Regions from separate parts of the Ruegeria sp. AH7 genome, predicted to be linked through region 2. Evidence: riboswitches for the same ligand, from Rfam matches in the RefSeq annotation. Region 2 holds a riboswitch; each other region holds the start of a gene.
What was found. A riboswitch is a leader RNA that binds a small molecule or an ion and turns the genes downstream of it on or off. The one in region 2 is predicted to bind cobalamin.
Positions count from the first base shown of each region.

Region 1: linked by a shared signal. The riboswitch ahead of ACR0JX_RS00975 (DUF1636 family protein) and the one ahead of ACR0JX_RS14940 (hypothetical protein) in region 2 are both predicted to bind cobalamin.
Region 3: linked by a shared signal. The riboswitch ahead of ACR0JX_RS18575 (energy-coupling factor ABC transporter permease) and the one ahead of ACR0JX_RS14940 (hypothetical protein) in region 2 are both predicted to bind cobalamin.
Region 4: linked by a shared signal. The riboswitch ahead of ACR0JX_RS11955 (DUF1636 family protein) and the one ahead of ACR0JX_RS14940 (hypothetical protein) in region 2 are both predicted to bind cobalamin.

Region 1 covers NZ_JBQFYF010000001.1:189,721-196,874, reverse strand. Annotated here, with positions in the region: gene ACR0JX_RS01015 (hypothetical protein) at 1-382, shown strand, start outside; gene ACR0JX_RS01010 (phosphoribosyl-ATP diphosphatase) at 379-687, shown strand; gene ACR0JX_RS01005 (hypothetical protein) at 753-1,319, shown strand; gene ACR0JX_RS01000 (CoA-binding protein) at 1,322-1,792, opposite strand; gene ACR0JX_RS00995 (YHS domain-containing (seleno)protein) at 1,991-2,443, opposite strand; gene ACR0JX_RS00990 (hypothetical protein) at 2,549-2,863, opposite strand; gene rlmB (23S rRNA (guanosine(2251)-2'-O)-methyltransferase RlmB) at 2,844-3,617, opposite strand; tRNA gene ACR0JX_RS00980 (tRNA-Tyr) at 3,734-3,817, shown strand; cobalamin riboswitch at 4,055-4,260, shown strand; gene ACR0JX_RS00975 (DUF1636 family protein) at 4,344-4,724, shown strand; gene cobW (cobalamin biosynthesis protein CobW) at 4,721-5,776, shown strand; gene cobN (cobaltochelatase subunit CobN) at 5,782-7,154, shown strand, end outside.
Region 2 covers NZ_JBQFYF010000006.1:83,351-90,504, reverse strand. Annotated here, with positions in the region: gene ACR0JX_RS14960 (maleate cis-trans isomerase family protein) at 1-260, shown strand, start outside; gene ACR0JX_RS14955 (hypothetical protein) at 280-591, opposite strand; gene ACR0JX_RS14950 (tyrosinase family protein) at 610-2,028, opposite strand; gene speB (agmatinase) at 2,140-3,102, opposite strand; cobalamin riboswitch at 3,273-3,478, shown strand; gene ACR0JX_RS14940 (hypothetical protein) at 3,606-3,917, shown strand; gene ACR0JX_RS14935 (HD domain-containing protein) at 4,108-4,728, shown strand; gene ACR0JX_RS14930 (PP2C family protein-serine/threonine phosphatase) at 4,921-5,739, opposite strand; gene ACR0JX_RS14925 (serine/threonine protein kinase) at 5,820-7,154, opposite strand, start outside.
Region 3 covers NZ_JBQFYF010000009.1:109,107-116,260, forward strand. Annotated here, with positions in the region: gene ACR0JX_RS18550 (P-II family nitrogen regulator) at 47-385, shown strand; gene ACR0JX_RS18555 (ammonium transporter) at 419-1,729, shown strand; gene ACR0JX_RS18560 (aspartate/glutamate racemase family protein) at 1,865-2,554, shown strand; gene ACR0JX_RS18565 (amino acid aminotransferase) at 2,633-3,817, opposite strand; gene sseA (3-mercaptopyruvate sulfurtransferase) at 3,817-4,671, opposite strand; cobalamin riboswitch at 4,815-5,028, shown strand; gene ACR0JX_RS18575 (energy-coupling factor ABC transporter permease) at 5,084-5,761, shown strand; gene ACR0JX_RS18580 (CBU_0592 family membrane protein) at 5,777-6,046, opposite strand; gene ACR0JX_RS18585 (helix-turn-helix domain-containing protein) at 6,046-6,606, opposite strand; gene ilvD (dihydroxy-acid dehydratase) at 6,713-7,154, shown strand, end outside.
Region 4 covers NZ_JBQFYF010000004.1:306,591-313,744, forward strand. Annotated here, with positions in the region: gene ACR0JX_RS11940 (FecCD family ABC transporter permease) at 1-721, opposite strand, end outside; gene ACR0JX_RS11945 (ABC transporter substrate-binding protein) at 723-1,676, opposite strand; gene ACR0JX_RS11950 (ABC transporter ATP-binding protein) at 1,689-2,465, opposite strand; gene ACR0JX_RS11955 (DUF1636 family protein) at 2,462-2,818, opposite strand; cobalamin riboswitch at 2,917-3,133, opposite strand; gene ACR0JX_RS11960 (D-lyxose/D-mannose family sugar isomerase) at 3,192-3,857, opposite strand; gene ACR0JX_RS11965 (carbohydrate kinase family protein) at 3,877-4,803, opposite strand; gene ACR0JX_RS11970 (glucokinase) at 4,838-5,797, opposite strand; partial or broken gene ACR0JX_RS11975 (GH1 family beta-glucosidase) at 5,861-7,154, opposite strand, start outside.

The sequences.
Region 1 (7,154 bases), on a different contig from region 2:
GGAAACCGAGCACGCATCGTGCGACTGCTGTACTACCGTCACCAAGCAGGCGACCGGTGAATTGACACACAATGGTGATTTCATAGGCTGGTACACCGTATTGTATTCGGAAGAGTTCACCGCTCACCCTCCGACGATCACAGTATATGTTGGAGACTGGGGCGAGGAGGCTTCTGTCGAAACCAGATGGGGCACACGCGTGTCCTGGCATGCTGACGGCTGCACACTGTTGGATTGGGACACCGAGACCAAAAAAGACCTCACCCTATTCACACCGTTGGATCGGGATGAGGTAGTTGGCTCAAACTTTGCCCACGAGCTTTGGGCCATGGTTGATGCTGTGATCATGAAAGATAGCCGACTAAAGGAACTTCATTCATGACAATACTTGAAAGTCTTGAACAGGTTATTACAGCCCGCAAAGGGGCCGACCCCGACTCCAGCTGGACTGCAAAACTGCTGGCCAAGGGCCCAGAAAAATGCGCCGAGAAATTCGGAGAAGAAGCCGTTGAGGCGATCATCGAAGCCGTCAAAGGGGATAAGGACAAGCTGACCTCCGAAGCGGCAGATGTACTGTACCACCTGTTGGTGATGCTTGCCGCGCGCGACGTTGCGCTGGATGATGTGCTGGCTGAACTCGAACGACGTCAGGGCACCAGCGGTATTGCTGAGAAGGCCACGCGCTAAGTAATCTTCCGATCTGCTAGTTCCAGCTTTATGATCCTTCGAGATATCCAATAGGGGAAATCGGAATGATCAGAGCTTTGGCCTTTGTTCTGGCTCTTGTGGGTTTGGCAGCCTGCGCTACCCCTCCTCCGCAGACTGGGGATGAGGTGCAGCGTCTTGCAGTCGAGATTCGGACCTTAGGGCCCGGGATTGACCCGGAAGAGGCCGACCGCGCCGCCCGGATCGCCTATGCCTACACAGCCCAGCTGGCGCAGGAATATCAGATCACTGATCCCCCGCTGATCCACAACACGAAGGTCAACAGGGGGCTGCGGCCGCGCGGGCTGTGCTGGCATTGGGCCGAAGATATCGAGCGTCGATTGAAGCAGGAAAACTTCGAAACACTTACGCTGCATCGCGCCATCGCCAATGCCGACAACCCTTTCCGTATTGATCACAGCACAGCGATTATCAGCCGTGCCGGAGACTCGATGTATGAGGGCGTTGTGCTGGACCCTTGGCGCTATGGCGGGGTTTTGTTCTGGTCCCCGCTGTCAGATGACAGCCGATATGACTGGATTCCGCGCGATGTTGTTCTAGAAAAACGGCGCCTCGAGCAAGTGGCGCGGTTGAAACCCTATGTCGCCAACTAGGTTCAAAGCTTCGATGAGATGATGCCAGTGCTGAACCCGCCCATCCGCAGTTCACCAAACAGGCGCTGATATTCGATTTTGGGGCAACGGTTCATTACCACATCCACCCCACGGGCCTGCGCCGTTTCAGCAGCCTCAGGATGCTCGACCCCGATCTGCATCCAGATGGTCCGAAGCTTGGGGAACACCTCTAGCGCCTCATCGACGATAGGTGGAACAGCTTCGGAGCGCCGAAAGATATCGACCATATCGACAGGTTCAGAAATCTCGGACAGGGCACCACGCACCGTTTGGCCAAATAATTCCTTGCCAGCGTGGCCCGGATTGACGGGGATAACGGTATACCCTTTCAACGAAAGATAGCGCGCCACGTAATAGCTGGGCCGCACCGGGTTCATCGACACCCCAACCACCGCTATGGTTTTGGTACGTTGCAGGATAGTTTTCAGATGATCGTCGGAATAGTCAGCCATGGCCGCATCCTAATCACAGCCGCAAAAAAGAAAAAAGCGCCCAAGAAACCTTGGGCGCCAGTTGTTGGAACGAGGGACAGTGAAATGACCCGCGGCAGTTCCGTTCCGCGGTCACTGTGACATTTAGGCATGATCTAGTTAAAAAAAAGACCAAGCGCTCATTTTTGTGATGACTTTTCACAAAAAACGGAAATTCGCCTAGTCTTCGTACAGAATGACGGGCCAATTCTCTTCGGCCAGATGGATATTTGCCGTCCTGTCCTGTTCCCAAATCCGCTCAACCGCCGGGGAATGAGTGAGGTACAAACGCCCATCCACGACCTGCCAAGCCATCGGGTCAGTGCTTTTCAGAACACCATTTGCCATCGCATAGGAACAATAACCCCCGAACTGAGGCGCAAAGGCGCGCGGGTTGCTTTCAAACCGTTCGCGATTTTCCTGCGACGCAAAATGCCACTGGGCCCCTTTCCACATGACGGCAATGCTTGGTTCACCCCGAACCGGTACTGTACTGTCGAAATAGGACACTGGATCATACCCCGCCATCGCGGCGCCATCGGTCGCAAAATAGACAGGTTTGTCCTGCGCCCAAGCGAAAGGTGCAAAAGCGATGGCTGTCAGTATACCGAATATGAAACGGCGGTTTTGCATCTGGGTCCTGTAGCAAAGAATCGAGCACCTAAGATGCAATTTTTGAACCGCTGTGAAACCCCCGTTGACGTGGATGTGAACATCCTTGCGAATGCATGGCAGCCCTTAATCAAAGATGTCTTCTATAACATCCCAGGCTTCATCCAGAACACGATAGAACGTGCTCTTTTTCTTCTTCTTTTTTCGAGACTTCGGAGGTGCTGCATGGCTGATCGCCGTACGAGCAGGCTTTGATTTTTGAACCTTGTGCTTTGGCAACATCTTAAGATCGTGCAGAGGCGCACCACAGCTTGAACAACTCAGCTCGTGCCGTTTCTTCCCGGTCAGAACCAGGGCAGCCCGAGTACCGCAATAGCAGCAGGTTGCGATTTTGGACGGTCCGGAAATAGCGATCTCCTGTCTAATGGTGCCGAGAGGCATATAGGGCGATTGCGGCAGCATTTGAGACGTTCAGTGACCCAAATCCCCCGGATGCGTCAATTTTCACCAATTGATCCACAGTCTCTTTGGTCTTTTGCCGCAATCCCGGCCCTTCAGCACCCAATACCAGCGCCACAGGTCGATCCCTTTGGTTCCCCAGGGCTGTTTCAATAGTTTCATTCGCCTCGCCATCCAGACCGAGCACCAGAAACCCCATCGACTGAAGCTCGGTTATGGCATCGGCCAGATTGCGCACCCTTAGATAAGGCTGACGTTCCAATGCGCCGCTGGCGGTCTTGGCCAGTGCCCCGGTTTCAGGGGCCGAATGATGCCGGGTTCCGATCACAGCACTTGCACCCAGTACTTCGGCTGACCGAAGAATCGCACCCACATTATGTGGGTCCGTTACACGGTCCAGTAGGATCACGCGGGGATGTTCCCGTCCGATGCAGTTCTCGGCCAAACCGCCCCACTCCAGCGGCTTAACCTCAAGCGCTGCCCCTTGATGCACCGAACCCGCATCGATCGGGGCACTGAACTTGCGCGGATCAACCATCTCGGCCTCGATCCCTGCGAATTCAATGGCTTCGAGCAGTTTGTCCCGCGCGTTTCGTGTCACAATCAGGCGCAGTTTCTGGCGCTTGGGGTTCATCAAGGCGTCGCGCACGGCGTGTAAACCAAACAGCCAAACCGTTTCGGCCGCTGCTGCTTTTCGTGCCTGTTCCTTTTCAACAACCCACTTGGGTTTTTTCATTCTGAGGGCCTCCGGGCCATGAATTCGCTTTCCTGCGTCAATGCCGTATTTTCCTGTTGACGCTCCTTTGGTGCGCTAGTAATCACGCCTCCACGTCAGGTGCAACGCCTGACAGTGGGCGACAGGCCGCAAGGTGTGGCAGGGGACTGTAACTCCCTCGCGGAGACGCACGCCTGGTTCGATTCCAGGGTCGCCCACCACTCTCACAAAGCTTCCAGATCTCAGAGTAAAACGCCCCCACCATTGGCCTGTGCCTTCAGTTATGAAGAGCAGTCTAGTCATCCGTCAAACATTTGGTTCAGTGACGTGGTCACTGTTAAACCTTTCGAAAGCCGCAGGCTAAGCCCAGCCATGCCGCTCAGCGACTGCCACAGGTCGTTTTCCTGTACCCGACGTAGCGGTTGTCGGCGACACGCTTGACAAGCACCGTATCAGTGCCGCATGTCCGATCCGTTGGTGTCCTCGTAAGAGGATGAAAAGGGAATGCGTCAACGGGTTTACCGCCAAACGCAGCCGCCCCCGCGACCGTGACCGGAGAGGGTGCCCAAAGCCACTGGCCAAAGGCTGGGAAGGCAGGACATCCGACAGGGTATACACCCTGACATCCGCAAGCCGGGAGACCTGCCAGCGCCCGAAGATGAAACCGGACGGGGTGTTCCGGTGTGGGGCTTGGATCGGCCCACATGAAACCCCGTCCCCCAGATTTGACTAAGGGGGATGAGAGAGATGAGTAAAGCCGCACCAGTTGAACTGCTGGTCTGCACGACATGCCGCCGTGGCCTGGCAATCGAAGATGACGCCCAGCGCCCCGGCGCTTTGCTGCATAAGGCGCTGGAACAGGCGGGCGTGCCAGATGGGATCCATCTGAAACCCGTGGAGTGCCTGTCCAATTGTGATCAAGGATGTTCCATCGTGTTGCGTGGCGGACCCACGCGTTGGACTTTTGTCTACGAAAACCTCAACGAAACCGACCATGTCGAAACGATCATCGAAGGTGTGACCAAGTATTTGGCCACTGACGATGGTTTGGTCAAATGGCGCGAACGTCCTGAACATTTCCGCAAAAACTGTGCGGCCCGTATTCCCCCGATTGGAGCCCTGAAATGAGCAACTTAGAAAAACTACCCGTCACTGTGATCACCGGCTTTCTGGGCTCGGGCAAAACCACACTGGTCAAGCACCTGATGCAAAACCCGCAGGGAAAGCGTCTGGCCGTGGTGGTCAATGAATTCGGCGATGTCGGCGTCGATGGTGACATCCTGAAATCCTGCGCAATCCCCGATTGCCCGGCGGAAAACATCATGGAGCTCGCGAACGGCTGTATCTGCTGCACCGTGGCCGATGATTTCATCCCGACTATCGAAGCCCTGATGGCACTGGAGCCGCGCCCTGAGCATATTCTGATCGAAACCTCGGGCCTCGCCTTGCCTAAGCCGCTGCTGAAGGCGTTCGACTGGCCCGATATCCGTTCGAAAATCACCGTTGATGGTGTGATCGCGCTGGCCGATGCCGAGGCCGTCGCAGCCGGTCGCTTTGCGCCGAATGTGGCAGCGGTGGATGCTCAGCGCCTCGCCGATGACTCGATCGATCATGAAACGCCCCTATCCGAGGTGTTTGAGGATCAGATTTCCTGCGCCGATATCATCCTGCTGACCAAGCCTGATCTGGCCGGTCCCGAAGGCGTGGCCAAAGCGAAAGAGATCATCGCCGCCGAGGCCCCTCGCCCGCTACCCGTCGTTGAGGTTGCCGAAGGTGCCGTGGATGTGCGCGTCGTTCTGGGTCTTGAGGCCGCAGCCGAGGACGACATGGATGCTCGTCCGTCGCATCACGACGGTCACCACGATCACGAGCATGACGATTTCGAAAGCACCATCGTCGAGTTGCCGGAACAGTCCGATCCCGCCGATTTGGTCGCCAAGATCGAGCGCCTGGCCACCGAGCTGAACATTTTGCGTGTCAAAGGCTATGCCGCCGTTCAAGGCAAGCCGATGCGCCTGCTGGTGCAAGCCGTGGGTGCTCGTGTGCGTCACCAGTACGACCGCCCGTGGGGGCCCGGCGAGGAACGCCGCTCGCGCATGGTGGTGATCGCCGAGCATGACGACATCAAAGAAGCAGAAATCCGCGAAATCCTCACGGGTGTAACCGAGGCCGCCGAGTAAGGCCCATGCACGTCGTCTTCCGCGAAAGCCACGGGTTAGAAGAAATGGAAACCCCAACCGATCTGGGCCAGAGCCCGGCGGATTTGGTGGTGCTGTCCTTCTCGGACAGCGACCTTGGCGCTTTCGCGGCGGGCTGGCATCGCGGTGGCGGGCCGGATGGGCGTATGCCCACGATGCGGTTGGCGAACCTGACGGCGTTGAAACATCCTCTGTCCGTCGACACCTATGTAGAACAGACGTTGGAGGGCGCCAAGGGCATTCTGATCCGTCTCATTGGCGGCGTGCCTTACTGGGCCTACGGGTTGCAGCAGGTTCTGTCACTGGCGCAGGCCAAGGGCATCGCGCTGGCTGTCCTACCCGCCGACGGGCGAGAGGACACGCGGCTGGATGAATATTCCACCCTGCCCGTCTCGACCCTGCGCCGTCTGGCGCATCTCTGCGACACCGGCGGAGAGGTCGCGGCACAGGCTGCCTTGGCGCAGATGGCATTGGCGGCGGGGCTTTATGCCGGCCCTGTTATGGGGGCTAAAACCCTGCCCGAATCCGGCGCGTGGTGTCCTGATCGCGGCGTGATCCCGGTTGAGGCGGCCTTTTCGGGCAACGCAAAACGTATCATCGTCACGTTCTATCGCGCCTATCTGACCTCGGCGGACACGGCCCCTGTCGCCGCCGTGATCCGCAGCTTGCGGGATCGTGGGTTCGAGGCCGTCGGCCTCTTCGCCCCTTCGCTCAAGGCTCCTGCTGCCGCAGAATGGCTGCGTGATAACATCGCCGCGTTGAAACCTTCGGCGATCATCAACGCGACCTCGTTCTCGGGCAAAGGCGCATCGGGCACATCTCCGCTCGACGCGGCGGGTGTGCCTGTGTTTCAGATGGCCCTCGCCACATCGCGCCGCAAAGCTTGGGCCGAGGCGGAACGGGGCCTCTCCCCCGCCGACCTGGCCATGCATGTGGTGCTGCCCGAAGTCGACGGGCGTATTTCGGCGGGCATTGCCTCGTTCAAGGAACCGGGCAAACGTGACCCGCATCTGGAATATTCCCGCTTTGCCCACCGGGCTGAGCAAGAACGGATCGAAGCGATCATCGACCGTGTAACCGGCTGGCTGACCCTGCATGATAAGCCCAAGGCAGATCAGGTACCCGCGCTGGTGCTATCGACCTACCCCGGCAAGGACTGGCAAATGGCGCACGCGGTGGGCCTCGACGCGCTGGCCTCGGCCGAGGCGATCCTGGCCGATCTTCAAACCGAGGGCTACAGCACCGCACCGGCTGAGCCGATTGCTGAAACCCTGCTGGACGCGCGCATCTCATGGTCTTTGGAAGATTACCAGGCAGCCCTGGCTAACCTGCCCGAGCAACTGCGCGTCGATCTCCAAAC
Region 2 (7,154 bases):
GCAAGGTCGAGCCATCCTATTGGAAAGAATTCGCCCTAGAGATCGACCGGCCCGAAGCCGATGCAATCTTCTTGTCCTGTGGGGGTATCAGATCATTGGAAGTGGTGGATGAGATTGAACAGGCAGCAGGCAAACCGGTCATCACATCGAACCAGGCGCAATTCTGGTCCTGTCTACGCCGCGCAGGAATTATGGATAAGCTTGAAGGATTCGGACAAATCTTCGAACACCCTGGTAGGCATCTAAGCAAAACTGGCTAAGTTCTTCAAATTCCAAACACTACTCGACCTCAGATACATCGAGATTCAGCTCTTTGAAGCCGCTTCCTTCTTCAATACGAACTTGAACGCGATCCCCAACTGAAAGCTTCAGATCATCGGTATCCGGAGGCAGCCGAAACAACAGCATTGCGCGTTCCTGCGCCGTCGATCCGACCCCTCTGCCATACAAAGTTGCGCTGCCGATCTGCCGCTCATTCTCGTTTGCATCAATATGCCAGGCCTGAAGAAAACCACCCGCTTCTGGGACACGGCGCAGCCAGATCCTTAGAACCCTGTCTTTGACAGCTTTATCCGTAAGTCTAACGTCCAAGGATCCAGCCCCACCCGTTTAGTTTTTGGCATAGGTACGCAAGGAACACTGATCGTAAACCAGCGCCTCGGGCGCGACGGCCTCACCTTTGTCATCCAACGTAACAAGGTAAATCTTAAGGTCTTTTACAGTCTTTTTTCGGCCAATGAAGCGCCGCAAGCCGCGCGTGATGTCCAGCCGATACCGCGTATGTTCATATCTGAGCGGATGCTTGTATCTTTGGTCATAATCGTCGCGGACGGCCAAGGCCGGGTTACAATGACCCGGCGCACCCGGGCAGGTGCCGTGACCAAAAAAGACAAGGCGCCCTGCATAGCTTTTGTCTTTGTACCCTGTCGAAGCATCGCAACTGGCGTTGTCGACATAGGCGCGCAGCTCAAAGCTTTCGGTCGGCGGGCGCATGCGATGGAATTCAAGTTCCGCCCTGACAAACCCGGCTTTCACCGTGCCCAGCCGAACCTCGGTCACATTGCTGGCCGCCGCTGACAAAGTGGCCACTGGCGCGCTGTCTGCGGTGCCCAAAGCACCAATCGCGGCTTCAACGGAATCCTCGGAATAGATGTATCGAAGTGAGGTTTCCGCATCGATCAGATCGCGGCCCACCCGACCATCATATACAACTGTGTCCAGAACATGCTGTGGAACATTGGCCGCTGGCCACAACGCCTGCCAATCTGCCCAAACCTTGTCGCACATCGCATGATGCAGCCAGAAAACGGGATCGTAAGACGCGGACACTGTGCTGCCCATATCTCCAATCGAGCGGTGCAATGGCGACGATGCATCCGTGCCACCCGTTAAAACGTGGATACCGCCATGAGCCGCAAAGTTGAAGTCGGCCTGGAAGGCTTCAAAGTTTGGATTGGTCAGGTAACGCTCAACCTCATCCTCCAGCAACGGGATATTGCTGCGCAGGCGCGTTGTGTATCTGCGTGTAAAGACCTCGTCGCCGGTCAAACCCAGCGCAATGCTACGATAGATGCTGTGTGCGCGGGCAAGCGGGTTTGGAACATCATCCCCGGCACTGTTTGTGTAGGTCGCATCATCCACCACTTTGGGCAGCCCGTTCGAGGCATGTGTCGCCGTGGCAAACTGGGTCCAATCCCAATAGGGAAGCGTAAGTTCTAGTTCGTCATCCCCGCGCTTCCACTGCAGCGCGCTGTTGAGCGCTTTTTCGAAGGAATAAACGTAGGACCGGTGCCAGGTCAGAAACGTGCGGTCATCGTCATGGCAAAGGTCTTGATCATAACCATGCCCACGCGCCAGAGCGAAATATCCGCGCCGATCACCCATCGCGATGTCCGAGATTTCGTACATCGCAGCATAGGCGTCGCGCAGGTCCTGAATATCCTCCTCGCGCAATCTGATCAGGTCGAAACGGATCAGCGGCAACCCGGCTTGTTTTCTTAGAAAGTTCAGTTTGGCAATCGTTGTCATCTAAAAATCCCCCTTAAGGAGTGCTTCAATGCGCCCAGTATAGCATAAAACCATCGCCGATGGCGGTGGCACGCTCAAACGCTCGGCACAACTAGATGACGATTGGCAGATCTAACGCTGCTCTTTTTCATGCAGCACGCGCCCAATGATGTTCATTAGCAACTGGGCCGCCAGGATTTGGGTGGAGCTGGTGGCGTCATAATCCGGTGCGACTTCAACAAGATCGAGTCCGACAATGTCGCCCCGCTTGGCCAGACCTGCCATGAGCTCTAGCACTTCGTAGTAAATGAATCCGCCGTGGCTTGGTGTACCTGTACCTGGGGCGATGGATGGGTCGAAGGCATCAATGTCTATAGTCACATAATACCGCGCGCCTTCTGGAATGCGGGCCAGCATCCCATCGACCCCCATTTTGCGGAATTGCCGGACAGATTGGATGTCTGATCCCATGGCGCGGGCATCCGCATAGCCATCCTTAGCGGTGGACGACACATTGCGAATGCCGATCTGACTGAGGCCGGTGACATAGGGTTTTTCGGCGGCACGGCGCATTGGGTTTCCGTGGCCATAGCGCACCCCATGCCGTTCATCGACAAAATCCAGGTGCGCGTCGATTTGCACCACATGAATTAGTTCTTGATCATCAAAGGCATTGATGCAGGGGATATTGATCGAATGATCGCCGCCCAAGACGACCGGTAGCGCCCCCGCCTCCAGTATTTTGCGCACCCCAAACTCGATATTTGCATGGCTTTTCATTGTGTCGGTATGCACGATGTCTGCATCGCCGATATCAACAATGGTTACTTTGGCCGGATCCAGATAGGTGACATCATCTTCGTGGTCATAAGCGCCAGCATGGCCGAATGAGAACAGCGTCGACGCCTCACGGATCGCGCGTGGCCCCATCCGCGCCCCGGACCGCCATTGACAGCCAAAATCAAACGGGGCGCCAAGAACCGCAACGTCGGCGTCAATCGCGTCCCAATCCTCGACATAGGGATACTTGCCAAAGGTACAGATACCAACGAAAGGCAGGTTCAATCGGCCGGACTCGTAGCCATGGTTCGACATATGAGGGTTCTTTCTGTTCAGATCTTCAACATTTGCGAACATTAAGGCACCCGAATGCCACGCCCTGTAAAGCCTTTTGCATGGATTGAACTCACTGCCATTTCAGCTTTGGCGGACATTTTCGGCGTTGTCAGATTGCGCCAAACCCAGTGGACATAGTGAATCGCGTATGAGACAGTGAAAGCGATGGTGTCCGGCTCGGTTCGAGTCGGCTGAAAAGGGAACACGGTGCGGGTTCATACCCAATTCCGTGACTGCCCCCGCAACTGTAAGCGGCGAGCGACCCCGTTGGAAACCACTGAGCCCTAGGGTTCGGGAAGGAACGGGAAAGCGTTGACCCGCAAGTCAGGAGACCTGCCATCTACGGTGTGTGATGCCATGCGCCGCAGTCAACTTGAACCCGGGCGGGGTGCCTTGGGAACGGCAGAGACGACCGAAGGACCAAGCGTCCCCGGCACATCACCGTGACCAGCCACACTCCTCCCTTTTGCGCGGAGGGCGCGATGTTATTGGAACGGACGATTATTCAACTCGATACAGGCCCCATGCCTGCGGATGAAGCACGTCAGATGGGACAGCTTGGCTATATGCAATGGATCGCGGGTGTTCCTGGCAATGCCTGCTATGAAGTAGCTGCGAGGCATGCTTACGAAACAGCTGCACCATTTAAAGATCACTCACCTGCCGTTGCAGCGTTCTGCGACTTGCTTTTGACTTCGCTGGAACAGCCGTTCAGACCTTTGCCACTTGCCATGCCAAAACGTGAAAGGCGCGGGGGTGCACAAGCCCGCCGATCTTTTCGCATGCCGCTGTGACATAGAACAGGCTGCGGGATCATCGCACATCTTTAGGCTCTTAAACGCAATCGAATACCCACCTCCGGCGACTACAAATTTTACCGGCACAACAGGTTTCATTTGCCGAGTCCGGTGTTTGCGTGGATAGTCCAGAATTGCATGCTTGCTTGCGCCCGCTGACCCACACGTAAACGCCAAAGGACATGCTATGGACCAGGTGAAATTCACGCAGATGAAGGACGGGGACAAAGAGGATTACACCTTCCTCGATACTCTGGAGCGTGAGTACTGCAAAGGAACGGCAGATCGTTTGCTGGAAGCGATGGAGCGGCTCGACAAAAGCCTGTCCGGCTATCAAGTCACACGTCTTGGCCATTCGGTGCAGTCAGCAACCCGCGCCTGGTTTGACGGGGCAGACATAGACTGGATCGTTGGCGCCTTGCTGCATGATATCGGTGACATCTATGCGCCGCATAATCACGATGAATATGCGGCCTCAATCCTCAAACCCTTCCTGCGCGAACAGGTCACGTGGTGCGTGCACACCCATGGGGATTTTCAGCTTGTTTACTTCGGACAGCACGTAGGCGCGAACCCCGAAAAACGCCAAGCTCATCGTGATAGCATCTATTTCGATGACTGTGCCGAGTTCTGCGAACGTTGGGATCAATCGAGCTTTGACCCCGCTTATCCCAGCAAACCACTGTCTTTCTTTGCAGATATGGTGCGTGAGGTGTTTGATCGCACACCCTATGATCCGGCTGTTGTTCAACCTGGCGTCCGGGTTCCGCTCACCGATGACGCCGTTGCTGAAATGCGATGGGCGTAGGATGTATTCGATCTAGTCAAATCACGGCCTGCTTTGTTCAAACATGCGGAGTTGGTAGAGGTGATTTGATACTCGTTGAGCACAAAAGCGGGCCAATCAGCACTACAAGAATCGCAGAATTCAGTTGTGACAAGCCAGTTTGTAATAAATACAGACGCCCCGCGACATCAGTTCGACGCCAGCTATCAACGCCTAAGAACAAACCTTTGCAACAGAGAAAGCTATGTTGTCCTGATCTGGATCATCAAGGCCAATCAAGGCTCTGATCAACTTATCCGCAATAGCGTCGCAACTCACTTCATGATTGCGCGTAACAACCTCTTGAATGTCCTTGTCTTCTAGAAACTGAAGCCCATCCGAAGCTGCAATGAGAACATCATCTGGCAGAAGCTTAAACGGGTCTGAAGGGCAATCGATCTTCGCGATGTCGCCACCATGTATGACAGACGTAAGCATGTTTCTATCGGGGTGATTTCGGGCCAAATCGGGATCCAACATGCCAAGTTTCGCCATCATATCGATTTGAGGCGCCATTGAATGATCCTCGTTCAGCTGTATTAGCTCGCCAGACCGCCAGAGATAGAGTGGCGAGTCCCCGACGGAAAACCAAAACGCGCGATCTTCGATGCAGATCAGTATGAGAAGAGTCGCTCCCATTCCCTTTACATTCAGATCGTTGCGGCTGGCTTCGAAAATCTGCTTGTTCGCGCGCTCGGCACTGTCATGCAAGAATGCGACGACTTCCGAATTTGATGAGTCTTTGTTCAGCCCGGCGGCCAACCAACCTTTCATCACCTCACAAACGATCAGGTTAGAGGCAACATCCCCTGCCGCGTGGCCACCCATACCATCTGCCAGAACCACGAACCCTAACTCAGATCCGATCGGCTTTTCAGAAAGAATGGCATCTTCCTGATATTCACGAGCACCCTGGTTAAGCACGGTTGAAATATCGAAGACTTCACGCTGGCGTTCCTCCGCCTGTTGAAATCTGGGCTCGTGAACTTGCATCAGAGATCTTTCAGAATGAGACACTTGAATTTCCTTCAAGGCAATGTAGGCGGCTCTTAACTATAAAAGCCGCCAAAGCATTAATGCGTAAGTGGCAGATCCACCGATTGAAGTTCACCATTCCGCGCGATGGTCAACAACGCAAGCTCTGCACCTGTATTGCTAAGCTCTTCGAACAACTGAGTAATACCGTTCTCACCCTCGACGGAAATTTGCGAAGCGGTTTCTGATACGACAATATCGCCCACGCGAACTGATTTGGCCGAAGCCGGAGCGCGCAATACCTTACTGATCCATTTCCCATTGCCGTTGGTGACCGTAATGAACTGAACTCCATTTGTGAGCTCAACCACCTTACCCGTTTGAAGGGTCAGGTTCTTTTCAGAAACCGGGCTATCTTCTTCGGTTCTGACCCGCATATCCACGAGAATCTCGCCACTTTCGGGATTAGCCTCACGTGATTGGATTGCGCGCATGATCGAGTTGTCATCCACCACCAAATGACCATTTACGGAATAGATGATCGTGCCGGATTTCAACCAATCCGTTGTCGCCTGATCAAGGTCAGATCGCACCAGCGATACCATCGAGAACCTGCCCTGCGGCTGCGATGTTGTAACGGTTGCAAACGGTAGATCCACAGCGGGACCAGTCCACGCTATCCAGTTTGAATCTGTCGTCGCTGGTTCCGAAGCAACACTCTCCACCGCTGGCTCTGCGACTACAGGCCGGGGTTCCGGTTCCGATTCCTGCACCGTCGCGCCGCTGCTTTCAGGCTCTTCATCGGTGGCTGGTTGCGGAGCCGCCTGCTGGGTAGCAGCAATCGCGACCACATCCTTATCCACTTCACCACCCTGGCTGAAATAGTACCCTGCTCCACCGATTACTCCGGCGACGATCAGCGCGATCATCAGCATAGAGTTTGAGCGTTTGCGCGGCGCTTTGCTGTTGACCGCGACCTTATCGTTGAAGTCGACCGCAGCGACCGGTTCGGGCTTCGCTTCGATCGGCATCCTTTCTTCAATCGCATCCTGCCATTCCTGAACAGATTGGAACCTGTCTTCAGGCGGGATACTCAGGGCACGATCAATCGCTCGCAAGAAACTGACAGGATAACCCTCGACCGCACCCTCAAGTGGCTCGTAGCAATCTTTGCCATTCTGAGCCAAAGCCGCCAACCGGGTCTGGCTGTCCTGCGGGGCAGCCCCTTTGATCACATGGTAAAACGTAGCCGCCAGCGCATAAAGATCGCTGGATTGATCCTGTTCCGCGCCTTGCAGATAAAACTCTTGCGGCGAATACCCTTCCTTTACGACCCTCAGCATCGACATTGCGCGGTCAGATTTGGCGGCGCTCTCACGGGCGGCACCGAAATCAATAATCATCGGTTCGCCGTCTTGGTTGATCAGGATGTT
Region 3 (7,154 bases), on a different contig from region 2:
CAGGTGCAAACAAGCCGGTGTGACCGGAGAAGCAGAGGGGACTGACGTGAAACTCATCATTGCGACAATCAAGCCGTTCAAGCTCGAGGAGGTGCGCGAGGCACTGACCCAGGCTGGCGTGCGCGGCATGATGGTGACCGAAATCAAGGGCTTCGGCTCACAATCCGGTCACACAGAAATCTATCGCGGCGCAGAATACGCTGTGAACTTCGTACCCAAGATCAAACTGGAAATCGTGGTGCCAGCCACGATGGCCGACCAGATCGTTGAGACCATCACCAACACCGCCAAAACCGGCAAAATCGGTGACGGCAAGATTTTCGTCCTTGATGTCGAGCAGGCCATGCGCGTGCGGACCGGGGAAACAAACGAAGAGGCGCTCTGAGCGCCGACACTCACATAAATTCGAGGACTGACAATGAACCTGATGAAATCTCTCATCCCTGCCGCCGCGCTTGTCGTGCTGCCGCAGATGGGTCTGGCGCAAGAGGCTGCCACCGGCGAAGCCGCGCTGCACACCCAGTATATCTTTACCACCCTGCTGTTCCTGATGGCGGGCTTCCTGGTCTTCTTCATGGCGGCAGGCTTTGCCATGCTGGAAGGCGGTTTGGTGCGTTCCAAGAACGTCGCCATGCAGATGACCAAAAACGTGGCGCTGTTTTCCATTGCCGCGATCATGTACTGGCTGATTGGCTTCAACACGATGTATCCCGGCGACTTCAATGGTTTCTTTGCCATTGGCGGCCCAACCGTGCTCGATCCGGTTGGTGTTGACCCGGCCGAGGCTGCTTTGGACTATGCCTCAATCGGTTCGGACTTCTTCTTCCAGCTGGTCTTTGTGGCTGCAACCGCCTCGATCGTGTCCGGCGCCGTGGCCGAACGGATCAAACTGTGGCCGTTCCTGATCTTCGTGGTCGTTCTGACCGGCATCATGTACCCGATCTCTGGCTCCTGGCAGTGGGGCGGCGGCTGGCTGTCCGAAGCTGGCTTCTCGGATTTCGCTGGTTCTACAGTTGTGCACTCTGTCGGTGGCTGGGCAGCTCTGGCTGGCTGTCTGATCCTTGGCCCGCGTATCGGCAAGTATAAAGACGGCAAGGTTCACCCGATGCCCGGTTCGAACCTGGCGCTGGCCACCTTGGGTACCTTCATCCTGTGGCTGGGTTGGTTCGGCTTCAACGGCGGCTCACAGCTGGCTATGGGCACCGTGGGTGATGTAACCGACGTGTCGCGCATCTTCGCCAACACCAACATGGCTGCCGCATCTGGCGCTGTTGCTGCCCTGATCCTGACCCAGGTTATGTACAAGAAGCCTGACCTGACCATGGTGCTGAACGGCGCGCTAGCCGGTCTGGTCTCGATCACCGCTGAGCCTCTGGCTCCGACCCTGTTCGGCTCGCTATGGATCGGTGCAGTTGGCGGCATCATCGTGGTCTTCGCGGTTCCGATGCTGGACAAGTTCAAGATCGACGACGTTGTTGGTGCCATTCCTGTTCACCTGTTCGCAGGCATCTGGGGCACCATCGCTGTGATCTTCTACGGCGAGGCCAGCTTGGTTACTCAGCTGACCGGTATCGTCGCGTACGGTGTGTTCACCTTCGTCGGCGCTCTGATCGTGTGGTCCATCCTGAAAGCTGTAATGGGCATCCGCGTAAGCGAAGAGGACGAGATCAACGGCCTCGACATGGCAGAACTGGGTATGGAAGCCTATCCGGAATTCTCCAAAGGCTAGGACCTGAGATATACACTGCAAAACCGGGCGTTCGCGCCCGGTTTTTTTGTTCTGGGTACACTACGATTTCTTGACGAGATCATCCGATGGCGGCACTTCAGATAGGATCAAGCGGCGTAAGTTTCGGAGCATATCGTGAAAACAATCGGCATTCTCGGGGGCATGTCCGCCGCTTCGACGCGGATTTACTACCGTATCCTATGCGACTTGACCCGAGATCGTCTTGGGGGTCTGCACTCACCCCAGTTGCTCATCCGCTCACTGGATTTTGCGGAAATCGAAACCCTGCAGGTCCGGGGGGATTGGGACTCTGCCGGGCACATTTTAAACCAAGAGGCATTGGCTTTGGAACGCGGCGGGGCTGATTTCATCATTCTCGCGACCAACACAATGCACAAACTGGCCCAGCAATCGATGGCGGGCGTTTCGATTCCGTTGCTGCATATTGCCGATGCAACGGCACACGCCATTCAAGATGTCGGGCTCCAATCGCCCGGTTTGATGGCAACAGCTTTCACCATGCAGCAGACGTTTTACACGGATCGCCTGCGCGCGGCTGGGTTGGCCCCCGTTCTGCCAACCCTTGAAGACCAACAGACAACACATCGCATAATCTATGAAGAACTGTGCAAGGACATCGTCAAGGAACAAAGCCTCTCGGACTATGTCGGGATTGCGCAGCGGTTACACGACGCGGGTGCGGATTGCCTCATTCTCGGCTGCACTGAAGTGGGCATGTTACTGAACGCAGAAAACGTGCCCTACCCGGTGTTCGACACCACACATATTCACTGCCAAGCCGCGTTGGACATGGCTTTATCCTGACGCCCGGATCGGCAGAATTTGTAATTGAAACGAAAAAGGCCGCGCGAATGACGCGGCCTTTGGTAACAAGTGCGAGTATTAGACCCCGACGTCGACAATCGCCTGTGCCAAGATCGGAACGGTCGTCGCGTTCAGACCTGCGATGTTCAGGCGGCTGTCCCCCACCATGTATATGCCATGATCGTTGCGCAGTTGCTCGACCAGTTCGGGGGCCGCGCCGAGGCGTGAGAACATACCGCGGTGCTGGGCGACAAAGCCGAACCGGTCTGATCCGGTCAGCCTCTGCAACTCGTCGGCCAGTTGCTGACGCAGCCCCAGCATCGAAAGGCGCACCTCCTCCAGCTCAGCGGCCCAATCTGCGCGCAAGGCGTCGTCGTTCAGGATGGTGGTCACGACCCGTGCGCCATGGTCCGGCGGAAACGAGTAGTTCTGGCGGTTCAGGAAGGCCAGCGTGCTCTGGTTCAGCGCGGTCTGCGCCGCTTCATCGCTGATTGCCATCAGCAGGCCGGTACGCTCGCGGTACACGCCGAAATTCTTGGAACATGACGCCGCGATCAGGCAGCGCTTGACCGACGATGCCACCAGACGGGTTGCCTGCGCGTCTTCCTCAAGACCGTCGCCGAAACCCTGATAGGCGATGTCGATCATGGCAACCAGCCCAAGCTCGTTGATCAGGTTCACCACCTCTTGCCACTGCACGGGGTTCAAGTTTGCGCCGGTCGGGTTATGGCAGCAACCATGCAGCAGAACCACGTCGCCCGCCTTGGCAGTTTTCAGGTCCTCGATCATACCGTCGAAATCGACGCCGCGGGTTTCGCCGTCAAAATAGCGATACGGAACCGCCTCGATACCCAAGTAGCTCAGGATCGACAGGTGGTTTGGCCATGTCGGGTTCGATACAAACACGCGCGCCTCAGGATTGGCCATGCGGATCATCTCGAACGCTTGACGGCAGGCACCCGTCCCGCCCGGTGTCGCAACGGCGGCAATTTTGGTACGCGGCACCGTATCGCCAAGGATCAGCCCGATCATCGCATCGGCATAGGCCGGATCACCTGCCAGACCGGTATAGGCTTTGCTTTCCTGCTCCTCCAGAATGCGCTTTTCAGCGGCTTTGACCGCACGCATTACCGGGGTAACACCTTCGGCATTCTTGTAGACGCCGACACCCAGGTCGATCTTCTGATCACGCGGGTCTTCGCGGTACATCTGCATCAGCGCCAGGATTTTGTCGGCGGGCTGCGGTTTGAGGTTCTCGAACATCAGATCTCTCCGGTTGCGACGGGCAGGGTTGGGAAGGCACCCCATTCAGCCCAGGAGCCGTCATAAAGCGCGTGGTCTTTTTTGCCCATGCGTTCAAGCGCAAGGCTTAGGATTGCAGCGGTCACGCCTGAACCGCACGAGGTGATCGCCGGTTTAGTCAGATCCACGCCTGCGGCCTCAAACACGGCGCGGCACGCATCGGGCGACTTCATCGTGCCGTCACTATTTAGCAGGCTGCCAAAGGGCACGTTGCGCGAGCCTGGTATGTGGCCCGATCGCAGCCCTTCGCGCGGTTCAGCCTCGGTTCCGGCAAAGCGGGCGGCGGCACGGGCATCGATGATCTCATGATCAGCCAGTTTGGCGGCGGCGGACACCTGTGTTACGTCGCGTACCAGATGGTTCTGTACCCGGACGGTCATATGGCGATCCCGGATCACAGGGGGCAGATCTTCGAACTCTCGCCCTTCGGCCTGCCATTTCGGCAAACCCCCGTCCAGAACGGCGATATTCTCTTGCCCCATCAGACGGAACAGCCACCAGACCCGCGCGGCCGACATCAGCCCGGCCCCGTCATAGACGACCACCTGATGACCATCGCCCACGCCGATCGCCCGCAGGCGTGACATGAACTTCTCGACCGGCGGCGCCATATGCGGCAGGTCCGAGCGGTGGTCCGAAATGTCATCAATATCGAAGAAGCGCGCGCCGGGGATGTGGCCCGCGTCATATTCCGCCTTGGCATCGCGATTCTGCGCAGGCAGGTACCACGACCCGTCCAGAATCCGCAGATCCGGGTCCTTGATATGCGCGGCCAGCCATTCGGTAGATACCAGGGTTTTCGGATCGTCTTGCATCAAAGCCTCCCCTAAGCGAGTCTGAGTTTCCCTATATCCGAGCGGCCAAACGTGCAAGCCATGCCAACGCCTGCACCCCCCGGCACACTGACAATTTTTTCCAAACATACACGTTTGCCTGCTTGACAGGCGGCACGCCGTACCAGACACCTGCCTGACATGGTTTCCAAAGGGGAATTCCCCCTGAAGAATGAAAAGGGAATCCGGTGCGACAGTACCTGTCAATTCCGGAACTGCCCCCGCAACTGTAAGCGGAGTTTCGCCCCATCATGGCCACTGACCGAAGCAATCGGTTGGGAAGGCCGGGATCGAAGCCAATCCGCAAGTCAGGAGACCTGCCATGTGCAAACCGGGCGAAAGCCCAATTTTTAAACCTTTCTGCCGTCGGGTGTGACGGGAAGGAGACCAAACTATGCATATCGAACCGGGCGTCGTAAATGGCGCCAAACTTGTCTTGAGCTACGCCACCGCAACTGGCGCAGGGCTCTATACCGCTAAACTGGCATGGGACAGCCTGAAAAGCAGCGGCCTTGCCAGCCTCGCCATTCGCTCAGCCCTGACCACCGGGCTGGTTTTTACCTTCTTTGAGGTGTTGCCACACTTCCCGGTCGGGGTGTCGGAAGTTCACTTCATTCTGGGATCGACCCTGTTTTTGTTGTTCGGTGCGGCCCCTGCCGCCATCGGCCTGATCGCGGGCTTGTTTATTCAGGGGTTTTTCCTGGCGCCTTTCGACCTGCCTCAGTTCGGGATGAACATGACAACGCTGCTGTTACCGTTGTTTGCCTTGCAGGCCTTGGCCAACCGCATCATTGCGCCGAATACGGCCTATATTGATCTGAAGTATTCTCAGGCACTTGCGCTGTCGACGGCCTATCAGGGCGGTGTCGTCGTCTGGGTGGCGTTCTGGGCCTTTTATGGCCAGGGATTTGGTGCAGAAAACCTCGCCGCCGTTGTCAGCTTTGGCGGTGCGTACCTCCTGGTTATCCTGATAGAACCACTGGCTGATTTGGCCGTGTTGGCCGCAGCAAAATCCATGCGGGATCTGGGTCGGATTGGGCTGTTTACACCCCGCCTCCATAACGCTGCATAGCCCTTTTGCGCCGCGCTACCCTGCGCGGCGCAACCTGAAATGCTGAATGATTCCGATCACGCTGATGATGATCCAGAAGCCTTCAATCAACATCGACGCCAGATTGAAGTTCTGAAGCAGTGAATAGACGATCAAAACAGACCCCAGCAGGTTCACCACGGGAAAAGCCAGATCTTCGGAATTCATGTACCGCATCTGCGTGGCGAAATAGGCGGCAACCACGATCAGAGCCCCGAAGGAACCGATGGCGTCCACGATGGTCAGACTGTTGAAAAACTCACTCATCAATGAACCTTGCCGTTTTCCTGAACATCCGGCTGTTGCGCATAGTGATGCATGTTCAAAAACGCCGCCCCTTCAGCACCTGCGCGATATCCGTGCGGGACATCCGCTGCAAATCGAAGTCCCTGCCCCGTTTGCAAAGACACCCAAGCCTCACCTTTCAGAATGTCCAGCGTGCCGCTGAGCACAAAGACCTCCTCGGTCACACCAGCGGCATGGGCAGGGGACTCATGGCTTTGGTTCGGGTCGAGGTTGACGTGAAATGTCTCTGCCCCCAAGGCCGGATCAAAGGGGAAAACGATCTTGACCTCGATACTGCCGGGAAAGGTAACGGTTTGAAAAACCGACGGATCACCATTCACGGTGTCGATCAACGCGCTGAGCGGCAGCTGAAATCCTTTGGCAATCTTCCAGAGCGTGGCGATCGTCGGGCTTGATTCGCCGCGTTCGATCTGACCTAGCATCGCTTTGCTGACACCGGTGATTTCGGCAACTTTCGACAGGCTCAACCCCGAAGCGGCCCGCACATCCCTTAGTTTCAGTGTTATTTCGTCCGGAGCCATGCCGTTGTCTTTCGAATCCTCTTGTGCGTTATAGCGCACATATGGTACGTGCGCTATAACGCACATTCCCCGCATATCGCAACCGGGGCAAAAGGGAAACAGCATCATGCCAATGTACCGATCCAGAACCTCTACCCACGGCCGCAACATGGCCGGTGCCCGCGGCCTGTGGCGTGCCACCGGTATGCAGGACGATGATTTCGGCAAGCCGATCATCGCCATTGTCAACTCCTTCACTCAATTCGTGCCGGGTCACGTCCACCTGAAGGATTTGGGCCAGATGGTCGCGCGAGAGGTTGAAAAGGCTGGCGGTGTTGCCAAGGAATTCAACACCATCGCGGTGGATGACGGCATCGCCATGGGCCACGACGGGATGCTCTATTCCTTACCCTCGCGCGAAGTAATCGCGGATTCGGTGGAATACATGGTCAACGCCCATTGCGCCGATGCGATGGTCTGTATCTCGAACTGTGACAAGATCACGCCAGGCATGTTGATGGCTGCGATGCGTCTGAACGTTCCAGCGATCTTTGTCTCGGGCGGGCCGA
Region 4 (7,154 bases), on a different contig from region 2:
AGCGCAGGCCCTGCACCGGGATACCCAACGTGGCGGCGGTGAAATCTCCGGTCAGAAGGGCGTCAAGCCAGCGGCTGCGATAGAGTGCATAGCCCAGGATCAGGGCCAGCCCGATCAAGACCAGTGGAAACGTCTCCCACCGGGCAAGGCCCAGTCCGCCCAGCATCCAGAAGATCACCGAATGGGCGGCGCGGTTGTCTCCGGAAAAGATCAGATAGTTGGTGATGGCGGAGAACAGGAAAGACACGGCAAGCCCCGCCAGGATCAGTTTTTCCGGTGCACTTGTGCGCAACCCCTGGACCAAGGCCAGCACGATGCCTGATGCGATCAGGCCGCCGCAAAACGCAGCCAGCGGTAGGGTCCATATGCCCAGCACATCGCCGGTGACCGTGATGACCAGAACAGCGCCCGCAGCCGCGCCCGACGAGAGACCGAATAGAAACGGATCTGCCAAGTCGTTGCGCGTGGTGGTTTGCAGAACCACCCCAACGACACCAAGCCCTGCACCGATGACAGCGGCGAACAGCGCACGCGGCAGGCGCAGATCAAACACGATCCGATGCAGCGGTGACATCTCGCCTTCTGACAGACCTGTGCCCAGGCCGATGGCAGCAATGACATCCGACACTGGGATCGGGGTTGTACCGTAGACTGTCGACAGCAGCAAAAGGGCGGTCAAAACGACCGCCCCCAGCACAACTATCCGGCCCGTATGGACCATATCAGTTGGTCGCCGTCGGGTGCATCGCATCCGCCATCTTCTGGATCGCATCGATGTTCGCCGGTCCGGGCGTCAGCTCTTCGTAGTGCAGGCCGATCCAACGTTCGTTCTTTACCGCATCGGTTTGGGACATCACTGGATGCTCTTGCAGAAACTTGAACGTGTCCTCTGCCCCGTTGCCGGTCTGATAGTCAAGCAGCACTAGAAATTCCGGGTTCGATGCAGCAACCGCTTCCCACGAGGTGCGGCCCCAGCTGGTATCCATGTCATGGGTGACGTTTTCGCCGCCAGCCGCTGCGATCATCGCATCGGGGATGGCGAATTTGCCAGCGGTAAAGGGCGCATCTGCCGGGCCGTCCAGTAAGAATACACGGGGTTTGGCCAGATCGGCGGTCTTGGCTTCGATGGCAGACAGCTGTTCTTTCCAGCCTGCTACCAGTTCCTCGGCCTTTTCCTCGACATGCATGACCTGACCCAGACGCAGCACATCGTTGAACAGCAGGTCCATGCTGGCCTCAGGGCGGTCCTTGTCTAGATGCACGCAGCTTTCGGTCAGGATCATTGTCTTGATGCCGAACGGGGCCAGAGTGTCCGGGGTCACGTCGCCGCCGGGCTTCATGCCATAATACCAGCCCGCGAAGAACAGATCGGGCTCGGCCGCAACCAGGTTTTCGACGGTTGGGTATTTCGGCGCCAGTTCCGGGATGTCACCGCGCAGCTTATCGAAATCAGGGCTGGTCTTATACCAACCTGTGATACCGGTCAGGCCAACGATGTGTTCTTGCAGGCCCAGCGCAAAGGCCATGTCTGTCATGTTCATGTCATGCACAACCAGCCGTTCCGGCTTGGCGTCGAACACCAGCGGTTCGCCGCAATTGTCCACGGTTACTTCATGGGCCGCCGCGCCGCTGGCCAAGCCGGTGATCATCAAAGCTGACCAAATTTTCTGTTTCATCAATGTCTCCTGTTAAGATGAAAGCGTTCGTTTTCGGATATCCAGCGCCGGGATCACGCGCCCTTCGTGCTGGAAGCACAGGTAGTCAACACCAAACGTGTCGCGCACATGATCCGGCGTTAGTATCTGGTCGACTGGCCCAAAGCCCGTCATGCGTGTGGATTTCATCAGCGCGACATGGCTGGCGAATTCCGGGATCATGACAAGGTCATGCACGATCATCACCACCGTCACGCCCAGCTCGGCCACCAGCGACAGCATGTGCCCCTTGGCATCAGGGTCCAGATGATTGGTGGGCTCGTCCAGAAACAAAAGCGAGGGGTTCTGCGCCAATGCACGCGCGATATGAGCGCGTTGGCGTTCGCCGCCCGAGAGCCGCTGCATCGGCTTATCCGCCAGATGGGTTAGCTCGGTCGTGCGCAGAACGCGCGCAAGGTCCATCTTGTGGTCTTCTGTCGAGCGGTCGCTTTGAATGGGAATCTGACCCAGCGCAACGTAGTCGCGCAGCTTTAGGCGGCCATCGGGCAGTTCCTGCTGACCAACAACCGCAATGGTCCTGGCGCGTTCCTGCGCAGACAGGCTGCGCAGGCTTTGACCGTTGATCCGTACGTCCCCCAGCGCCAGACGTTCGACCCCACAGAGCAGGTTCAGCAGCGTTGTTTTACCGGCACCGTTCGGACCGGCGATGGCAAGTATGGCACCTTCTTCCAAAGAGAACGAGACGTCTTGCAGCAACACATCGCCATTCAGGGCGTAGTATTCCAGATTCTCTGCGACCAGAAAGCTCATGCCTTACCCGCCTTTGGAAGACGGGGCAGACGCGCCAGTGTTTTGAATAGCAAGGCGGGGGGGCGATCCGTTGCGCTGGTCCAGCCGCTCTCGCTGTCGCGGTACTGATGGGCGAAGGCGGCGATTGCATTCAGATCGGCGGTACTTTGAATATCGCCAAACAGGTATTGCGCCTTGCCTTCGGCTTGCAGACCGATGGCCATGGGACGTTCGCATCCTGCCATGCATGGGATCAGTCGCGTAGCGAACCCGTCGGGTAGCAACGCGTCCAGCAGACTTTGGGCGGCGCTGGCCTCGATCTCACCCTGACAGGTCGAGCAGATCAGCACAAAATGATCAGCCGCGCGATGCATGGCCATCCTCAACGCGCAGAATGCCCGTGTCGAAAGTGCCAGTCCCGATAGGACGCATATGTGCCATCAATCCTCCTTCCAGGACGCCCCGTCCCGGGTTGGTTTCACAGGTGATGGCAGGTCTCCTGACTTGCGGGTCGTTGCTTGGCCAACCTTCCCGGCCTGTTCGGGCCAGTGGTGATTTGGCGTCGCTCTCCGCTTACAGTTGCGGGGGCAGTTACGGACTTGGCCTGTTCCGATATTCCGGGGGCCGCACCGTATTCCCATTTTCATCCCGCACCCAAAGCTGCGGGAACCATCACAGGTCAGCTATTCTGGACAAGACACGCTTGTCAAGCAATCGCTGAGAGGCTCGGGTCAATCTCGGGGTAGATCAGTAATCCGCAACCAGCAGGAACTCGGCCTCGGTATCTTCTTCGATCGTGGCAAAGCGGGGGATGGGTTGTTCGAACACGTTATCGGTGCGGTCGTCGTTTACGGTTGAGACCTCGCCGATCAGGCAATCCCCGCGCTCGGCCCAGAAGGCGTGCCAGATTCCGGGCATAAGGGTTACACTTTCGCCGGGTTTCAGGCGCAGCAATTCGCCCGGAGTGATGGTGATATCGCATCCGTCGCTGGGCACCACAACCGGTGTGTCGCGGTCTACGCTGCCATCGGGGTTCGAGGCATAGATCTCCATCACCAGATCGCCGCCGCCCCGGTTGATGATATCCTCGGCTTTGACGATATGACGATGCATCGGCGACAGCTGCTTGTCGCGCGAGATCAGCAGTTTTTCTGCATAAAGCATCCCACGACCCTGGCTCAGATCGTTCTCATCCCCATTGCGCAGGGTGAACAGGAACAGGCCAAGCTCATCAAATTTGCCTTGCCCGTAGTCGGTGATGTCCCATCCCAGTCCCCGGGCGCGGATCGTGTCGGCCTTGGCGCTGCGCATCTGATCCGGAGACCAGTCGGCAAAGGGGGGCAGGATGAAACCGAAAGACTGGATAAAGGCCTGTGCATCGGTCTTGATGTGGTTGATGTCGGAACGTTTCATGTGACTTCCCTTTTTGGGACTAGAGCTCGTGCGCCCAGGGCGGGTTGGCCCCGGCACGCGATACGGTGACTGCTGCAACATCTGAACCCAACGCTAAAGCTGCACGCAGGCTTTCTTTTGTCAGATCGCGCAGCCCGGCTTTGGTCAGATATCCGGAACGGTGAAGTTCCGCCAGCACGCCAGCGTTGAACGTATCGCCCGCCCCCACCGTATCGACAACCTGAACCGCTTTAACCGGTATCGTGGTTTCCGAGCCATCGCGTAGATAACCCGAAGCCCCCTGGCTCCCACGTGTAACAATCACAACCGCGGGACCGGCTTGCAGCAACAAAGGCACTTTCTCGGCATGGGTTTCGGGCCCCGGAATGATCCAGTCCAGATCTTCATCCGAGACTTTGAGGATATCGGTCTGCGCAATCATGGCATTCAAACGGGTGCGGTATCTGGTCTGATCCTGGATAAACCCCGGTCGGATGTTGGGGTCCAACATCACCGCTCGATCCGTCCCGTGATGGCTTAGCAAGGCAGCATAAGCATCGGCGCAGGGTTCGCAGGCAAGACTGATACCGCCTAGATACAGGGTCGAGATGGCGGGCAGTTGGTCGGGCATATCCTCGGGCTGAAGCATGCGCCCGGCAGTGTTCTCGTCAACGAAGTTGTACGATGCATGACCATCGACCAGTTTCACAAACGCCAAAGTGGTTGGGCGGTCGCTGGTGATCACATGGGAGGTATCCACATGGCTCGCTTTCAGCGTATCCGCCAATTGTTCACCAAACATATCGGACGACAGGCCGGTCAACATGCCAACAGGCGCGCCCAATCTCCCCAACGCGATCGCCGTGTTGAAAATTGCACCTCCAGAATGGGGTACATACCCTTGGGCACCCGAGACTGTAGGCTCGGTGATCATATCGATCAGCGCTTCTCCGCAGCACAGGATCATCCCGCGTTCCTTCATTGAGAATTGTCAGGCGGTTCTACCGCATGAGGGCATTTTTGCAGAAGTTGTTAGCGCCAACAATGCCAAATTCGACCTGTTCTGAGACATAGAGATCCATTCCACGCCGCAGCTCGCTGAACCGGCCACCATTGTTGAAGGCATCCAGAAAACTGTCTCCGAACAGCCAGCGGTTTTTTTCCGCCACGCCACCGACCAGAAAGACGCCGCCAATTGGCATCAATGTGACAGCCATATCCCCTAGCAAAGCGCCCAGATGCGTTGTGAACAGAGATGCGGTTTGAACCGCGTGCGGATCAGTGCCGGATCGCGCATCCTGCAGGATATCCCGCGCCGGGCGCGCGGAGATATTGGTTTGACCCGCCGCGATTGCTACTGCTCGGTACAAGATCGGTAATCCGGTGCCGCTGAGGAACATCTCAGCTTCCAAACTCAGGCTGTCGCCAAAGAAGCATTCGGGTGCAATACGCCGGGCCGCGTCAAAGATATCAACCTCATCCCGGTGGCGCGGCGCAAGGCCGACATGGCCTCCTTCGCCCGAGACGGTGTGATAATGCCCTTCGGAATACAGCAACGCCCCGACGCCCAGCCCAGTTCCGGGTCCGACCACCAGCCGCGTGCCGAGTGGCGGCGTGGGCGCCCCCTGCAAGACGGTAACATCATCGGACGTAACCTCGGCCACCGACCATGCAGCGGCGGTGAAGTCGTTGATGACATAAGTGTGCCGGGCACCGGTGGCTTCGGCCAGCTCAGCCTCGGACAAGTCCAGATTTGCGTTTGTGAGTTGAATCACGCCAGCCTGAACCGGGCCTGCACCTGCGGCAACAACTGCCTGAGGATCAGTTCCGACGTCATCTCGCAAACTGTGAAATGCGTTAAGTAAGTCGGACAAGGAGCCGGTTGGATGTTTGCGCAATTCTGTTAGCGCACCGTTCTCGACAACCCCAAGCCGGGTATTGGTGCCACCGATATCGGCCACCAGGTTCCAATGCTCGTGGACTGCCCCTGCTGGCTGCGCGAGCGGCAGGGCAACAGGGTTCCCTTTGGCCAGCGCGGCTTTTAGGGCGAGATATGAGGCTTTAGGCTTACGCTCCAGCGTCTCGAAATCCACGTCGACCAGACCGAACCGCTTTTCATACCCAAAGGCCCATTCGTAGTTGTCGAGCAGAGACCAGGCAAAATAGCCTTTGACTGGGGCGCCCTGATCCAATGCATCCTGAACGGCCGCAAGATGCTGGTTTAGGTAGTCGATCCGATCATCGTCCTGATCCCGTTTAGGACTTGCCATGCCGTTTTCGGTCACAAATAGGGGAAGGTCGCCAGTGTATTCCTGCGCCGTTCGGGTCAAAAAGCGGGTGAGGGCGGCTGGTTCGATCTCCCATTCCATTTGGGTTTTGGGCAAAGCTCCGGGAACCTCTTTCAGGCTGGGCCAGGCGGTATCAGACGGGGCAATCAGCTTGCGGGTGTAATAGTTCAGCCCACACCAATCGACGGGTGCGCCTATGGTGTCAAAGTCGTCCTGCCAGCCCGTGGGCAAATGAGGCGCGAGCCCCTCCAGAACATTCGCTGGATAAGCTTTCTTGAACGCACCGCCCAGAAAGAACCGGTTATAGATCCCATCATACAGATCCGCGGCCTTGCGAGCCTCGGGGCTGTCATCGGCGGGTTCGGCCCATTCCAGATTGAACACCGCACCAAGATTGGACATTCCAAGCCCGCGCATCGCCTGAATGGCGCGGCCATGGGCCAGCAGCACGTGATGCATGGCGCGCGCAGCAGCTCGGATATCGCGCATGCCGGGGGCGTGGTGGCCTTCGAAATGGCTCAGCCAGCTGACGCACCAGGGCTCGTTGATGGGGGCGACGCTATACATGCGATCCCCGATCCGGCCCATGATGATCTCGGTGAAATCTGCAAACCACCCGGCGATATCACGGTTGCGCCAGCCACCCAGATCAGCAAGGGCCGAGGGCAATTCCCAGTGATAAAGCGTGGCACAGGGGCGGATATTGCGCTCTAGCAAGGCATCGGTGAGGCGGTCGTAATAGTCCAGCCCGGATTGGTTCACCGAGCCGCGCCCATCGGGCAGCACCCGAGCCCAGCTGGTGGAAAAGCGGTAGCAATCGAAACCAGCCTCGCGCACGAGATCGAAATCTTCCGGAAACCTGTTCAGATGATCGCAGGCCCGATCACCGTTTTCCTGCCGCACGACATTACCGGGCGAGGCGGCGAAGGTATCCCAATGGGTCTGACCAGCCCCGCCCTGGGCGTGGCCTTCTATCTGATAAGCAGAGGTTGCCACACCAAAGAGGAAGTCTTTGGGAAAGTCAGAACGA